Linked DNA regions of Gemmobacter sp. 24YEA27. The protein of the gene in region 1 binds, or shares a complex with, the protein of each later gene. Links are inferred from orthologs where the notes say so. Each region holds a gene or a part of one and is shown in the gene's direction. Other genes may lie near its edges. The genes, in order: accB and accD.

Region 1 (5,789 bases):
TGCTGACGCCTTCCAGATCCTCGCCCTCGGCGGAAAGGAGATTCACGCCCTGCAAACCGATCCCGAGGAACACTGCATCATAGCTCTGGCGCAGTTCGGCCAGCGTGATGTCACGGCCAAGCTCCACCCCATTGCGCAATTCGATCCCGCCGATCTGCAACAGCCAGTCCACCTCGGCCTGCGCGAAACCGCCGGTCGATTTGTAACTCGCGATGCCATATTCATTCAGGCCGCCCGGCCGGGGGCGGCGCTCAAACACCACGATATCATGGCCCAGCATCGCCAGCCGATGCGCACAGGCGAGCCCTGCCGGCCCTGCCCCCACCACAGCCACCCGCCGCCCCGTGGGCGTCGCGCGCTGGAACGGATGCCCCTTCGGCATCGCAAAATCCGTGGCAAACCGCTGCAAACGGCCGATTTCGACCGGTTTGCCTTCGGCCACCTCGCGCACACAGACCCCTTCGCAAAGGGTCTCGGTCGGGCAGACGCGGGCACAGATGCCGCCAAGGATGTTTTGCGACCAGATGGTCTTTGCCGCAGCTTCCGCTGTGCCGGTTGCGATCTGGCGGATGAAAAGCGGGATATCAATCGAAGTCGGACAGGCCGTCATACAGGGCGCGTCATGGCAGAAATAGCACCGGTCTGCGGCCACCCGCGCCTCATGCACATCAAGCGCCGGCAGGTGATCGAGAAAATTGCGGTCATATTCCTCGGCTGGCAAACGTCCCGATGCGATACCGGGGGTCAGCGGGCTGTTGCTCATCGCACAAGACCTCTCTGTTGGGGGATGGTGGCTGGTTTCGGCTCTTCCTGGGATTCATCTTCCGGGTTCAGCGTCTCACAGGTCACAAATTTTACCAAATGGAAAAATTTTAAACTCTCCCCAGGCTGCGGGCCGCATGCGCGCAGCTGAAAAAAGCGCCAATCAGCGCCTCGGGCCCGGGGTGATGGATCGGCGCTTTTCTCTGGTGAATGGCTGCCCTATAAGCGGAGATCAGCAGAAACGGGGCCTTGTGAGCGCTGACAATCGCGCCCATATCCGCGCCGTTCAATCAGGTGCAACAAAGTCAACAGGCGATGAAACGCCATCAGAGGACGGCATGAGCAAACATTCTTCCGACGCAGACGTCGCATTCATCTCGGCACTCGCCGAGCTTCTGAACAAGAACGAGCTGACGGAGATCGCCGTCAAACGCGAATATGGCGAAGATGACAGCCTTGAGGTCCGGGTCGTCAAACAGGCCAATATCGTGACCACGGCTGTTGCCGCGCCGGCGCCGGTCTATGCCGCTGCCCCCGGGGTCGCCCCTGCAGCCGCACTGGCCGCAGCCCCGGTCGCCTCGGAAGATCCGACCCAGCATCCGGGCGCGGTCACCTCGCCCATGGTCGGCACGGTCTATCTCTCGGCAGAACCTGGTGCTGCGCCCTTCGTCACCGTGGGCGCTCAGGTCAAGGAAGGCCAGACGCTTCTGATCATCGAAGCGATGAAGACGATGAACCATATCCCGGCGCCGAAATCCGGCACGGTGAAGCGCATCGTCGTCGATGACGCGGCGCCGGTCGAATTTGGCGCGCCCCTGATGATCATCGAGTGAGGCCATCGGATGTTTGAAAAACTCCTGATCGCCAACCGGGGCGAGATCGCGCTACGCGTGATCCGGGCCTGCCGGGAAATGGGCATCAAATCGGTCGCGGTTCATTCGACTGCCGACACCGATGCGATGCATGTGCGGCTTGCGGACGAATCCGTCTGTATCGGGCCGGCGGCCTCTTCGGGGTCGTATCTGAACAAGGCGGCGGTGATCTCGGCCTGCGAGATTTCCGGCGCCCAGGCCGTGCATCCGGGCTATGGCTTCCTGTCGGAGAATGCCGATTTCGCCCAGGCGCTGGAAGATCACGGCATCACCTTTATCGGCCCGACCGCCCAGCATATCCGCATCATGGGCGACAAGATCACCGCGAAAGAGACCGCGAAAGAACTGGGGATCCCGGTGGTTCCCGGCTCGGATGGCGGCGTGCCGGATTACGAGACCGCGCAGCGCGTGGCCAAAGAAATCGGCTATCCGGTGATCATCAAGGCCACCGCCGGCGGCGGCGGGCGCGGCATGAAAACCGCGCTGACCGAGGCCGATCTTGAGATTGCCTTCCGGACCGCCAGGTCCGAGTCAAAAGCCGCCTTCGGCAATGACGAAGTCTATATCGAGAAATACCTGCAAAAACCGCGCCATATCGAGATCCAGGTCTTCGGGGATGGCAAAGGCAATGCGGTCCATCTGGGCGAGCGCGACTGCTCGCTGCAGCGCCGCCACCAGAAGGTGTTCGAGGAAGCGCCCGGCCCGGTGATCACGCCGAAACTGCGCGCCGAGATCGGTAAAGTCTGTGCCGATGCGGTCGCGAAGATCAATTACATCGGCGCCGGCACTGTCGAATTCCTCTATGAGGACGGCAAGTTCTATTTCATCGAGATGAACACCCGCCTTCAGGTCGAGCATCCGGTGACCGAATTCATCTATGGCGTCGATCTCGTGCGCGAACAGATCCGCGTCGCGGCAGGCCTGCCGATGTCCTTCGTCCAGGCCGATCTGGAAGTGAACGGCCATGCGATCGAAGTGCGCATCAATGCCGAGAAACTGCCGAACTTCACCCCTTCTCCGGGCCGGGTGAAGACCTTTCACGCGCCGGGCGGGCTTGGGGTGCGGATGGATTCGGCGCTCTATGGCGGCTATTCGATTCCGCCCTATTATGACAGCCTGATCGGCAAGCTGATCGTCCATGGCCGCGACCGGCCCGAGGCCCTGGCCCGTCTGCGCCGCGCGCTTGGCGAGCTGGTCGTCGACGGGATCGAGACCACGGTGCCTTTGTTCGAGGCGCTGCTGAACGAGCCGGATATCCAGAGCGGGGATTACAATATCCACTGGCTGGAGAAATGGCTCGCGGCCCAGCTCGCCCCGCGCGACTGACCGGCCCGATGACTGACCGGCCTGATGTCTGAGATTACGCCGGAGCTCCTGCTGCACGCCTATGCGGCAGGAGTTTTCCCCATGGCGGAATCGCGCGACGATCCCGAGATCCACTGGGTCGATCCGCGCAGGCGCGGAATTCTGCCGCTGGACGGGTTCCATATCTCGCGCAGCCTCGCGAAAACGATCCGCCGCGCGCCCTGGCGTGTCTCGGTCAATGAGGCGTTTCGCGATGTGGTTCTGGCCTGTGCCGACCGCGAAGAGACTTGGATCAACCCCCATATCCTCTCGCTTTATCAATCGCTTCACGAGATGGGCTTCGCCCATAGTCTTGAGGTGCGCGAAGGTGACGCCCTGGTCGGCGGCGTCTACGGCGTCAGCCTCGGCGCGGCGTTTTTCGGTGAAAGCATGTTCTCGCGCCGGACCGATGCGTCAAAACTTGCGCTCGCTTACCTGACGCACCGGCTGCGGGCCGGTGGCTATCTGCTGCTCGATACGCAATTCATCACGCCGCATCTGGCCAGCCTTGGTGGCGTCGAAATCCCGCGCGCCGCCTACCATGACCGCCTGCGCGAGGCCCTGGGCCATACGGCCAGCTTTCTCCCGACGGGTTACTCGGCCTCGCCCTCTTCAGTCTCTTCCGGCGTCTCGATTGTTTCGGGCGGCTTATAGCCCGGCACAATGCAGCGCAGCACCCAGACGTCATAGCGCGGGTGATCCATCGCGGACAAAGCCGGCGCCGAAGCCAGCATCCAGCCCGAAAACACCGGGTCCTGGCGGCTGGAATCAAGAATGGTCAGATGGGCCTCGGCCTCGGCGGCCGGGTTTTCCTGGGGGTAGCGGCACTGGTTCAGCTGGATCGTCAGCCGCCCATTGGTCGCCGCCTGACCGCGCGACAGCTCGAGATCACCGGTGCGCCCGGTCAGCGTATCAAGCCAGCGGATCTCGGCGCCTTCGCCTTCTGCAAATCCCTGCGCGAAAGCAGGGCCACCGGCGCAGACCAGAAGTAAAGCCAGAGCCCGCCGCCGCATCAGCCGCCCCCCGCCGGCGCCGCCGCGCCGCTGTCAGAGGAGCCGCTGCCCACGAATTTCAGCAGGAGCGATATCAGCGAAACCGAGCCCTGGGTATCCTCGATCTCATCGCCCGGGCCCAGCACATCCGCCATACCGCCAGGCTGGATCTCGACATAACTGCCACCCAAAAGCCCGTCCTGCGAGATCAGGATCGCGGAATCAGTCGGCAGATCGATGCCCTGCCGCATCGAGATCGTGGCATCGGCGAAAAAGGTCACCGGATTCAGCTCAAGCTTCGTGATCGTGCCGACCTTCAGCCCCGCCAGCCGGACATCCGAGCCAACCTGGATCCCGTCGACCGCGCGAAAAGAGGCGGTCAGCGGATAGGTCTGGGTGGCGCCAAAGCCACGCCCTGCCCCATTCGCGGCCCAGACGGCAAAACCGATCCCAACGGCGAGCACAGCGGCCCCGGTCAGCACTTCCGCAACAGAATGGCTCATATGCGAGACCTCACCCTGACACCTGGCTTGCGCGTTCCCGTCATTCGGGCGCCCAGGCCTCGTAATCCTTGCGCTCTGCCGGCACACCGCGCCGGATCGAGCCGGGCGGCGCATAGGCCAGATCAGACCCCGAGAGATTCTCGTGATGCGGCTTTTCCCAGGATTTATGCTTCAGCGGCGCCTCGGTCGGCGGCTTTTCCCAGGTGTGATGCAGCCAGCCATGCCAGTCGGGCGAAACGCGGCTCGCCTCCATCTCACCGTTAAAGATCACCCAGCGTTTCTTAGCGTCTTTCGACTGGTAAAAAACATTGCCCTGATCATCTTCACCCACCTTCACCCCGTTTCTCCAGGTGAAGAACCTTGTGTTCAGCGTCTCGCTGTTCCACCAGGTCAGAAGGCTGAGCAGGAACTTTTTCATACCTGTTTCTCCGGGCATATCTTCGTCCCCCCATATGAACCAGCCATCACCAAAGGTCCAGAGCCAGTGCGCCGCCTCCCCCCTCTGCCGCGCCGTTCCGCCTTTCATCTGTCTGAAAATATCCCCGCCGGAGGCATCCGCAGTTGCGACAGCCGCAACAACAGAAAAAGGGCGCGCCGTCCCCGGCACGCCCCTTCAATCTCACCGACCAGTGCCTCAGGCGCTGGCGGCCTGCTTTTTCTTGTTCGGCGTTTCGGTATGGACCAGCAAAGGCACCGCCTTGCCGCCGACCACTTCCTCATTCACCACAACCTCCTGCACGCCTTCCATGCCAGGAAGCTCGAACATGGTATCAAGCAGGATATCCTCCATGATCGAGCGCAGGCCACGGGCACCGGTTTTGCGCTTGATGGCGCGCTGTGCAATCGCCGACAGCGCCTCGGTGGTGAAGGTCAGCTTCACATTCTCGATCTCGAAAAGTCGCTGATACTGTTTCACCAGCGCGTTTTTCGGCTCGGTCAGAATGGTGACCAGCGCCGCCTCGTCGAGGTCTTCCAGCGTTGCCAGAACCGGCAGGCGACCGACGAATTCCGGGATCAGACCAAATTTCAGCAGATCTTCCGGCTCCAGCTCTTTGAAAAGCTCGCCGACGCCGCGCTCATCCGGGCCTTTGACCTTGGCGCCGAATCCTATCCCCGACCCTTTGCCGCGCTGCGCGATGATCCGGTCGAGACCGGCAAAAGCGCCGCCGCAGATGAAGAGGATATTGGTTGTGTCGACCTGGAGGAATTCCTGCTGCGGATGCTTGCGTCCGCCCTGCGGCGGCACCGAGGCAACCGTGCCCTCCATGATCTTCAGAAGCGCCTGCTGCACCCCCTCGCCCGAGACGTCGCGGGTG
Region 2 (9,970 bases), 1.3 Mb from region 1 along the record:
GCCAGAGGCGGGTCTTTTCCTGTTTCACAAGGCATGCCCTGCGGAACGTTTCTGCAGGCTTGCCTCAGCCCTCTTCGTCGCTGCCGGCCACATCGGCCAGCTCGTCGAGCGAGACATTGTCATCGGCATCATCTTCGAGCAGATCATCGTCGATATCATCATCGCCGCCTTCTGCCGTTTCCAGCAGATCTTCTTCGGCTTCGAGATCGTCGACCAGAACTTCATCGTCCTTCTCGGGCGAAACGCGCGAGATCACCGCAGCCGCCAGCTTGCGGCGGGCCGATTCGATATCCACAACCTCGCCGGTATAGGGGCTGACCACCGGCGTCCGGTTCAGGTCATAGAACCGTTTACCGGTCGTCGGGCACAGTCGCTTGGTGCCCCAGTCTTCCTTGGCCATGGGTTGTCCCTTCACTTTCGCCCTGATGACAGGGTAATCCGAACGCTGCCCTTGCCACAGGCCGGGGCGGCTGTCAAAGCCTTTTGCATAAGCCGTCAGATGCGCCTTTACCGGCGGGGAATCAAGCCGGACGGCGTGTGAATTGTGGCCTCTGGAACGAGAATTTGATGCTGTTGCTGCCCGGACCGCCGCCGGTCGAGATCAATATGCGCCGCTCGGCCCGGGCGAAGCGGTTCTCGCTCAGGGTTTCGCGACTCGATGGCAAGGTGACGCTGACGCTGCCGCCGCGCGCAAAAGACCGTGATGCGCTGAGTTTCCTGCACGATCAGGAGGGCTGGCTGCGGACTGTTCTGGCCTCGATGCCGATGGCACGGCTGGTGCCGGTCAGCCATGGGGCCGAACTGCCGGTTTTGGGCCGGATGATGCGAATCACGCCCTCCGAAGGGCGCGGCGTCCGGGTCGAGGGCGACAGCCTCCTGGTGCCGGGGCGGCCGGATCAGGCCGGTGCGAAGGTGGCGGCCTGGCTCAAGGCGCTGGCGCGCGACCGGCTGGCCTATAGTTCAACCCATTACGCGGGACTTGTCGGGCGCAGCTATGCGCGGCTGGTTTTGCGCGACACACGGTCCCGCTGGGGATCTTGCAGCCATGACGGCACGCTGATGTATTCCTGGCGCCTTGCCATGGCGCCGCGCGAGGTGCTTGACTATGTCGCGGCGCATGAGGTCGCGCATCTGGTCGAGATGAACCATTCCGCTGATTTCTGGGCAGTGGTCTCGAAGATCCGCCCCGGCTGGAAGGCCGAGCGCGACTGGCTGAAACGCGACGGCCAGACGCTGCACCGCTACAGTTTTGCGGGCTGAACGCATCATGCCCGCCCTTATTCCCACTCCGATACCGGTTGACCCCGCTTTGCCCAGCATGTTCCGATGCCCGCCATGATCATTCCTGCCGGCCCCCGTCCGCCCGACCCCAATGCCGCCGCGCATGAGCGGCTTTACCGTGTCCTGCGCCAGCAGGTGATGCATGGCGAACTGGCGCCCGGCCAGTCGCTGACGCTGCGCGGGCTCGCGAAGGATTTCGGCGTCTCGATGACGCCCGCGCGCGAGGCGTTGCGCCGTCTTGTGGCCGAAGGCGCGCTGACGCTGTCCTCCTCAGGGCGGGTGTCCACGCCGGAGCTGACACCCGAGCGGATCGAGGAACTGGCTGCAATCCGCGCCATGCTAGAGCCGGAACTGGCCGCCCGCGCCCTGCCCGCGCGCATTTCGCGCTGATCGAGCGGCTGGCGGCGATCAACACCGCCAATACCGAGGCCGTCGCGCGCCACGATGCGGTCGCCTATGTCCGGACCAATCTGGAATTTCACCGCACCCTGTATCTGCGCGCCCAGGCCCCCGCGATGCTCGCAATGTGCGAGACGGTCTGGCTGCAGCTTGGCCCGACGATGCGGGCGCTTTACGCGCGTCTGCGGCGGCGCGAGGCCCCGCCCTATCACCGGATGATCCTGTCGGCGCTGAAAGCCGGTGACGAGCCGGGGCTGCGCCTTGCCGTCAGAACCGATGTGACACAGGGGCTGCGCCACCTCGCCGGATAGGGCTCAGCCCAGCATCGCGACCGGCACCGCGTAAAGATCCGCCGCGCGCCGGCGTGCCGCGGAAAGCAGGAAAAGCGCATCCTCTGTAAGACGGGTGATCATCACCCGCGCCAGTGGCAGCCGCTCCGGATCGGCCTGCGCGGCCCGCAGATGTGCATCCGCCCCCAGCACCAGCGCGAAAGCGCGCAGATAGGGCACCGCGCCAGCGAAACGGTCATTCATCTCCATCTCAAGCAGCGCGCCGGTCGCCCCCCGCAACGATCTCGCCACCGTGCCGAGGATCGCCGCGAGCTCCGGCCAGTGTTCCTCCGCCGCGATGGCGCGGGCGATGATCCCGTCGATCAGCTCAAAGGCCACCGCGCCGCCATCGGCCAGCTTGCGCCCGACCAGATCCATCGCCTGGATGCCATTGGTGCCCTCGTAGATCGCAGTGATCCTGGCATCGCGCAGATACTGCGCGGCGCCGGTTTCCTCGATGAAGCCCATGCCACCATGAACCTGCACCCCCATATCGGCGACCTCGATGCCGATATCGGTGCCGAAAGCCTTGGCGATGGGCGTCAGGAATGCCGCCCGCGCCGCCCAGGCGGCATCGCCGGTCGCGCTGGCCATATCGATCGCTTTGGCACAGGTGAGGCCGATCGCCCGCGCCGCAAAGATTTTGGCGCGCGCCTCAGTCAGCATACGGCGGATATCGGCATGGCCGATGATCGTGGCAGATCCGTCGGGCGTCCTGCCCTGCACCCGCTCCTGCGCGAAGGCCACGGCCTTTTGCAGCGCCGCCTCTGCCACGCCGACCCCCTGCATCCCCACGCCCAGGCGGGCGTTGTTCATCATGGTGAACATCGCAGCCATGCCCTTGCCCGGCCCATCCACCATCCAGCCGGTGGCCTGATCGAATTCCATCACGCAGGTCGGGCTGCCATGGATGCCGAGCTTATGTTCCAGGCTGACCACCCGCAGATTATTCGCCTGCCCCGGATTTCCCGCCGCATCCGGCAGGTATTTCGGCACCAGAAACAGTGAAATCCCCTTCACCCCCGGTGCCGCATCCGGCAGCCGCGCCAGCACCAGATGGCAGATATTCGACACCAGATCCGAATCGCCCCAGGTGATAAAGATCTTCTGGCCACTGATCCGGTAGCTGCCATCCTCTGCCGGCACCGCGCGCGTGGTCAGGGCACCGACATCCGACCCGGCCTGCGGCTCGGTCAGGTTCATCGTGCCCGACCATTCGCCCGAAATCAGCTTCGGCAGATAAAGCGCTTTCAGCGCCTCCGAAGCGTGATGTTCCAGCGCTTCGATCTGCCCCTGGCTCAGAAGCGGTTTCAGCTGCAAGGACAGGCAGGCGCCGGCAAGCATCTCGTTGACGCAGGTCGCCAGCACATGCGGCAGCCCCATACCGCCATATTCCGCACTGGCCGAGACCCCGACCCAACCGCCCCCGGCAATGGCACGGTAGGCGCGCTCAAAGCCGGGCGAGGCGCGCAGCACACCGTTTTCCAGCCGCGCGGGTGTCAGGTCGCCATTGCGGTTGACCGGCGCCACCACTTCATCGCAAAGCCGCGCCGCACCATCAAGGATCGCGCTCACCATGTCGGGCGAGGCTTCGGCAAAGCGATCCGTCCCGGAAATATCCGTAAAATCAATGATGTGATCCAGGATGAATCGGTGATCCGCTGCGGGTGCATGGCTCATATTCTGGTCTCCGGCGGGCCGCTGCGCCGGGGCCGGAGCCCGGGAACGGTCTTGTCTGATCTGTCGAGGTCCAATATGCGCAAAAGCATAACAAATGCCCCTCACCCGCAAGACAGACGCTGCGTCACAATCGCCGGACGTCACATGCCAGGATCAGGAATGCGCCAGACCGAACTCCTTGCTGCCACCGATCACGGCATCGCCCGCGCGGCCCGGCTCCTGCGTGAGGGCGAGTTGGTCGCCTTCCCTTCCGAGACGGTCTACGGGCTCGGGGGGGATGCGCGTCTCGACAGCACAGTCGCGCGGATTTTCGAGGCCAAGGGCGGCCCTCTTTCAACCCGCTGATCGCGCATCTGCCGGATCTGGCGGCGGCAGAGCATTATGTGACCTTCACGCCAGAGGCGCTTTTGCTGGCGGAACATTTCTGGCCGGGGCCTCTGACCCTGGTGCTGCCGCTCAGATCCGGTGCGGGGATCTCGCCGCTGGCGACGGCAGGGCTGGAAACGCTTGCGGTACGGGTGCCGGCGCATCCGGTGGCGCGGGCGCTGCTGCGCGCCTTCGGCGGCCCGCTGGCAGGGCCCTCGGCCAATCCCTCGGGCCGGGTCTCGCCGACCAGGGCCTCGCATGTGATGGACGGGCTGGAAGGCCGGATCGCGGCGGTGCTGGATGGCGGCGCCTGCGAGGTCGGGGTGGAATCGACAATCCTGGGCTTCGGCGACGGGGCACAGCTTTTGCGACCCGGCGGCGTACCGGTCGAGGCCCTGGAAACCGTGCTGGGTCAGCGGATCCCACCGCATATGACGCCAAAAGCGCCTGACCGCCCAACGGCGCCCGGCCAGCTCGGGTCGCATTACGCGCCGGGCGCGCTGGTGCGGCTGGAGGCAAGAGCAGCCGAAACCGGCGAGATCCTCATAGGCTTCGGCGAGGTAAAAGGCGATCTGACCCTGTCCGAGCATGGTGATCTCGTGGAGGCTGCGGCGCGGCTCTTTCACATCCTGCGCGAAGCCGATGTGCTTGCAGGTGCAGAAGGCCGCATCGCCTTTGCGCCTATCCCGGAAACCGGTCTTGGCCAGGCCATCAATGATCGCCTGCGCCGCGCCGCCGCGCCCCGCCCGTAACGGGCGCCGGTTTCTTCATCAAGAAACCGAACCGGAATTCGTCACGAATTCCGGCGCCAGCGGCAGCCGGTTGCCGAAAGCGACGCCGGTGCTTAGATTGAGCCAGAGCCACAGGAGGCCAGATGTCCGACCAATCGCCGCAGGCCTATAAGGTTCTCGCCCGCAAATACCGCCCCGAGACCTTCGCCGATCTTGTCGGCCAGGAGGCGATGGTCCGCACCCTGAAAAACGCCTTCGCGGCCGGCCGCATTGCCCAGGCTTTCGTGATGACCGGCATTCGCGGCACCGGTAAGACCACCACCGCCCGTATCATCGCCAAGGGGCTGAACTGCATCGGCCCAGACGGAACCGGCGGCCCCACGACCGAGCCCTGTGGCAAATGCGAGCATTGCGTCTCGATCTCGGAAGGTCGCCATGTCGATGTGATGGAGATGGACGCCGCCTCGAATACCGGCGTCGGCGATATCCGCGAGATCATCGATTCGGTGCATTACCGGGCGGCCTCGGCCCGCTACAAGATCTACATCATCGACGAAGTGCATATGCTTTCCGTCAACGCCTTCAACGCGCTCCTGAAGACGCTGGAAGAGCCGCCCGCCCATGTGAAATTCATCTTCGCCACCACCGAGATCCGCAAGGTTCCGGTCACCGTCCTGTCGCGCTGCCAGCGGTTTGACCTGCGCCGGATCGAACCCGAGGTGATGATGGCCCTCCTGCGGCGTATCGCAGGCGCGGAGGGTGCTGATATTTCCGAGGATGCGCTGGCGTTGATCACCCGCGCAGCCGAGGGCTCTGCGCGCGACGCGACCTCGATCCTCGACCAGGCGATCAGCCATGGCCAGGGCGAGACGACCGCGCCCGCCGTCCGCGCCATGCTGGGCCTCGCCGATCGCGGCCGCACGCTGGATCTCTTTGACATGGTGATGAAGGGCCAGGCCGCTGATGCGCTGGCAGAACTCGCGCAGCAATATGCCGAAGGCGCCGATCCGATGGCGGTCCTGCGCGATCTTGCCGAGATCACCCACTGGATTTCGGTGATCAAGGTCACACCCCAGACCGCCGAAGACCCGACCGTGCCGCCGGATGAGCGCAGCCGCGGCCTCGAGATGGCCGAAAAACTGCCGATGCGGGCGCTGACCCGGATGTGGCAGATGCTCCTGAAAGCGCTGGAAGAGGTCGGCCAGGCCCCCAATGCGATGATGGCGGCAGAGATGGCGATCATCCGCCTTACCCATGTGGCCGAGCTTCCCGATCCGGCGACCCTGATGCGGCGGCTGAATAACGGGCCGCGCCCCCCGGGCAATGGACCAGGCGGCGCTGGCCCCGGTGGTGGTGGCATGGCAGGCGGCGGCATGGCAGGCGGCGCTCCGGCGGGCAGCGGCGCGGTGCATGGCGCGATGCGGCTTGCCCCCATGGCGCGCGGCCCGGCCCATGGCGCGATGATGGCGGCAGCGCCCGCGCTGAATGGCCAGCCCGAGGTGATCTATACCTCGTTTGATCAGATCGTGGCGCTGATCCGCGAGAAACGCGATATGCAGCTGCTGGTCGAGGTCGAGACCGGCCTGCGCCTCGTGCAATATGCGCCCGGCCGGATCGAGTTCGAACCCGCCCCCGGTGCTTCGCGCGATCTGGCGGCCAAACTCTCGCAACGCCTCCAGGGCTGGACCCGCAGCCGCTGGGGCGTCTCGGTGGTCGCCAGCGGCGGCGCCCCCACCATCGCCGAAATCCGCGAGGAGGAACGGCGTGAGGCGGAAACCGGCGCCTTGCAGAACCCGCTGGTGAAAGCGGTGCTGACGGCCTTCCCCAAAGCGAAAATCACCGATATCCGGACGGCAAGCTCTGCCGAAGCAGAGGCCGCGCTCGAGGCCCTGCCCGAGGTCGAGGCGGCGGATGGCGATGACTGGGACCCGTTCGAGGAATAACCCTGCCCGCAGCCCGGGGCGCAGCAGTCAGCGGTAAACACAAAGGAAGAAACCGATGTTCAAAGGTCTTGGTGGTCTCGGCGGGATTGGCGATATGGCCAAAATGATGAAAGCCGCCCAGGAAATGCAGACGAAAATGGCCGATCTGCAGGAGAGCCTCGCAAACAGCGTGGTGGTGGGCGAAAGCGGCGCCGGCCTCGTGAAGGCGCGCGCGACCTGCAAGGGCGATGTGACCGGGCTCGATATCGACCCGTCAATCCTGGTGCCTTCGGAAAAGGAAGTGCTGGAGGACCTGATTCTCGCCGCGATCCGCGACGCCCAGTCGCGCGCCGCTACGAAATCCGCCGATGAGATGCGCCGCCTGACTGAACAGCTCGGCCTGCCGGCCGATATGAAACTTCCGTTCTGATGCCGGCGCCCCAGTGACGCGCACTTCTGACGAGACCGGTATCGAAACGCTGATCCAGCTGATGTCGCGGCTGCCGGGCCTCGGCCCGCGCTCGGCCCGGCGCGCAGTACTGGCCATGCTGAAGCGCCGCGCTCAGGTCATGGCCCCGCTGGCACAATCGCTGGCCGAAGTGGCGCTGACCGCACGCGACTGCCAGAGTTGCGGCAATATCTCGACCGCTGATCTCTGCCCGATCTGCCAGGACCCGTCCCGGGCCACCGGAGAACTTTGCGTGGTCGAAGATGTCGCCGATCTCTGGGCCCTGGAACGCGCAGGCGTGTTTCGCGGTCGCTACCAGGTTCTCGGAGGCACACTTTCGGCTTTGGACGGGCTTGGCCCCGAAGAGCTGGGCATCCCGCGACTTGTCGCAAGGGTCGCGGACGAGGCTGTCACCGAAGTGATCCTCGCACTGAGCGCAACCATCGACGCACAAACCACCGCGCATTATATCGCCGATGCCCTGACGCTCACCACAGCGCAGATCACCACCCTCGCCCAGGGCGTGCCAGTCGGTGGGGAACTTGACCATCTCGACGATGGCACACTTGGAGCCGCCTTGCGGGCGCGGCGCAAACTTTGAAACTCCGGAGCCTCTTGCCGGCTGCGGATGCCTCCGGCGGGGATATTTAAGGACAGCTGAAAACCACTCTCACTTACCAATTTCATCTGTCTATAAATATCCCGGGGGTGAGTGGCAAAGCCGCGAGGGGGCTGGCCCCCTCTTCACCGCCAGCCCCAGGCCTTTGCATTGCATTCAGGGCGCCGGGGCCTTATCTCGGAACCCGAACCTCAGACCCCCGAAACGTCCCCGGTGGAAAGGCCTGCATATGAACTGGATCACCAATTACGTCCGCCCGAAGATCAACTCGCTCTTCTCGCGGCGCGAGGTGCCCGAGAACCTGTGGACCAAATGTCCGGAATGCGGAACCATGCTGTTCCATCGTGAGCTCGAGGCCAATCTCAATGTCTGCTCGAATTGTGATCACCATATGGCGATCAGCCCGCGGGATCGCTTTACCGCGCTGTTCGACGGCGGCATTTTCACGGAAGTGAAGGTTCCCGAACCGATCTCCGATCCGCTGCATTTCCGCGACCAGAAGAAATATCCTGACCGCCTGAAGGCCGCACAGAAATCGACCGGCGAGAAAGAGGCGATGCTGGTGGCCGAGGGTGAGATCGGCCGCACCCCCATTGTCGCCGCAGCACAGGATTTCGCCTTTATCGGCGGCTCGCTGTCGATGTATGTCGGCAATGCCTTCATCGCGGGCGCCGAGCGCGCGGTTCAGATGAAGAAGCCCTTCGTGGTCTTTTCCGCCGCCGGCGGCGCCCGGATGCAGGAGGGGATCCTTGCCCTTATGCAGATGCCGCGCACGACCGTGGCGATCCAGATGCTGAAAGAGGCGGGGCTTCCCTATATCGTGGTGCTGACGCATCCGACCACCGGCGGTGTCACGGCCTCTTACGCGATGCTGGGCGATGTGCAGATCGCCGAACCCAATGCGCTGATCTGCTTCGCCGGGCCGCGCGTGATCGAGCAGACCATCCGCGAAAAGCTCCCCGAAGGGTTCCAGCGCGCAGAATATCTGCTCGATCACGGCATGCTTGACCGCGTCACCCATCGCAAATCCATGCGGGAAGAGCTGATCACCATCCTCAGGATGCTCACCGGCCAGCCCCCGGCGATCCGCGCCGATCTTGCCGCCCCCGAGCCGGCCCAGGTCGGGACCACTGCTCCGGCCCCCGACACACCCCAAAGCTGATCCAGGAAAGGCATTCGCAATGTCTGTCACACTTCTTCAGTTCGATTTCCCCTTCACGGGCCCCTGGGGGGCCGGGATGACTGCGGCAATGGAGGACCTGGCACAGGATATCGCCGGAGAGCCGGGGCTTTTGTGGAAGATCTGGACGGAGAACCAGGACAGCGGCCGTGCAGGCGGGGTCTACCTCTTCGCCTCGGCTGACGCGGCAGAGGCGTACCGCGTGAAACATTCGGCCCGGCTCGCAGCCTTCGGCATCACCGGCATTGTCGCGCATGCTTTTGCAGTGAATGACGCGCTGTCCGCCATCACGCGCGCGCCGCTCTGACATGACCATGCCAGACAGCACCGGATCGGATGCGATCCTCGAGCGGATGATGAGCTTTCATCCAAAAATCATCGACCTGACGCTTGACCGCGTGCATCGTCTTCTGGCCGCTCTCGGCCACCCGGAGCGTAACCTGCCGCCGGTGATCCATCTCGCGGGCACCAATGGCAAGGGCTCGACCCAGGCGATGATCCGCGCCGGGCTCGAGGCCTCGGGCGCAAAGGTCCATGCCTATACCTCGCCGCATCTGGCGCGGTTCCACGAACGGATCCGGCTCGCGGGCGAGCTGATTTCGGAACCGGCTCTGATGGCACTGCTGGATGAATGCATTGCCGCCAATGGCGGTGAGCCGATCACATTTTTTGAAATCACCACCGTCGCGGCGATGCTCGCTTTTTCGCGGGTTCCGGCGGATTTCACGCTGCTTGAGGTCGGGCTTGGCGGGCGGCTTGATGCCACCAATGTCGTAGACCAGCCGCGGCTGTCGATCATCACGCCGGTCTCGATCGACCATCAGCAATATCTCGGCGAGACGCTGCCCGAAATCGCCGGCGAGAAAGCCGGGATCATCAAGCGCGGTGTGCCTGTCGTGGTCGGCCCCCAGGAAGAGGCGGGCCTCGCGGTGATCGAGGCAAAGGCCGCCCGTCTTGGCGCACCGGTCTTTGCCTTCGGTCAGCACTGGCAGATCGCCGAAGAACGCGGCCGGAT

What was found.
Region 2: the proteins of accB (region 1) and accD are in contact, whole or in part, in a solved structure (PDB 8UXZ), measured with the Escherichia coli proteins. The link is inferred for Gemmobacter sp. 24YEA27 from one-to-one orthologs.

The regions. Positions count from the first base shown.
Region 1 is NZ_JASJPW010000001.1:2,743,800-2,749,588, forward strand. What follows is about bases 1-2,847. They hold accB (acetyl-CoA carboxylase biotin carboxyl carrier protein), read left to right. Parts: upstream 1-1,100; coding sequence 1,101-1,595; downstream 1,596-2,847. Other genes in these bases: QNO18_RS13660 (NAD(P)-dependent oxidoreductase), read right to left, coding at 1-763; accC (acetyl-CoA carboxylase biotin carboxylase subunit), read left to right, coding at 1,605-2,847. In the rest of the region: more of accC, read left to right, coding at 2,848-2,960; aat (leucyl/phenylalanyl-tRNA--protein transferase), read left to right, coding at 2,985-3,632; QNO18_RS13680 (DUF2155 domain-containing protein), read right to left, coding at 3,572-3,991; outer membrane lipid asymmetry maintenance protein MlaD, read right to left, coding at 3,991-4,473; QNO18_RS13690 (NADH:ubiquinone oxidoreductase subunit NDUFA12), read right to left, coding at 4,514-4,891; ATP-dependent Clp protease ATP-binding subunit ClpX, read right to left, coding at 5,108-5,789. UniProt on the Escherichia coli protein: This protein is a component of the acetyl coenzyme A carboxylase complex; first, biotin carboxylase catalyzes the carboxylation of the carrier protein and then the transcarboxylase transfers the carboxyl group to form malonyl-CoA.
Region 2 is NZ_JASJPW010000001.1:1,475,622-1,485,591, reverse strand. What follows is about bases 7,146-9,970. They hold accD (acetyl-CoA carboxylase, carboxyltransferase subunit beta), read left to right. Parts: upstream 7,146-8,004; coding sequence 8,005-8,937; downstream 8,938-9,970. Other genes in these bases: QNO18_RS07370 (folylpolyglutamate synthase/dihydrofolate synthase family protein), read left to right, coding at 9,264-9,970; QNO18_RS07375 (monooxygenase), read left to right, coding at 8,957-9,262; recR (recombination mediator RecR), read left to right, coding at 7,152-7,757. In the rest of the region: QNO18_RS07420 (TIGR02300 family protein), read right to left, coding at 65-400; QNO18_RS07415 (SprT family zinc-dependent metalloprotease), read left to right, coding at 568-1,260; QNO18_RS07405 (acyl-CoA dehydrogenase), read right to left, coding at 1,995-3,689; QNO18_RS07395 (DNA polymerase III subunit gamma/tau), read left to right, coding at 4,930-6,729; QNO18_RS07390 (YbaB/EbfC family nucleoid-associated protein), read left to right, coding at 6,785-7,138.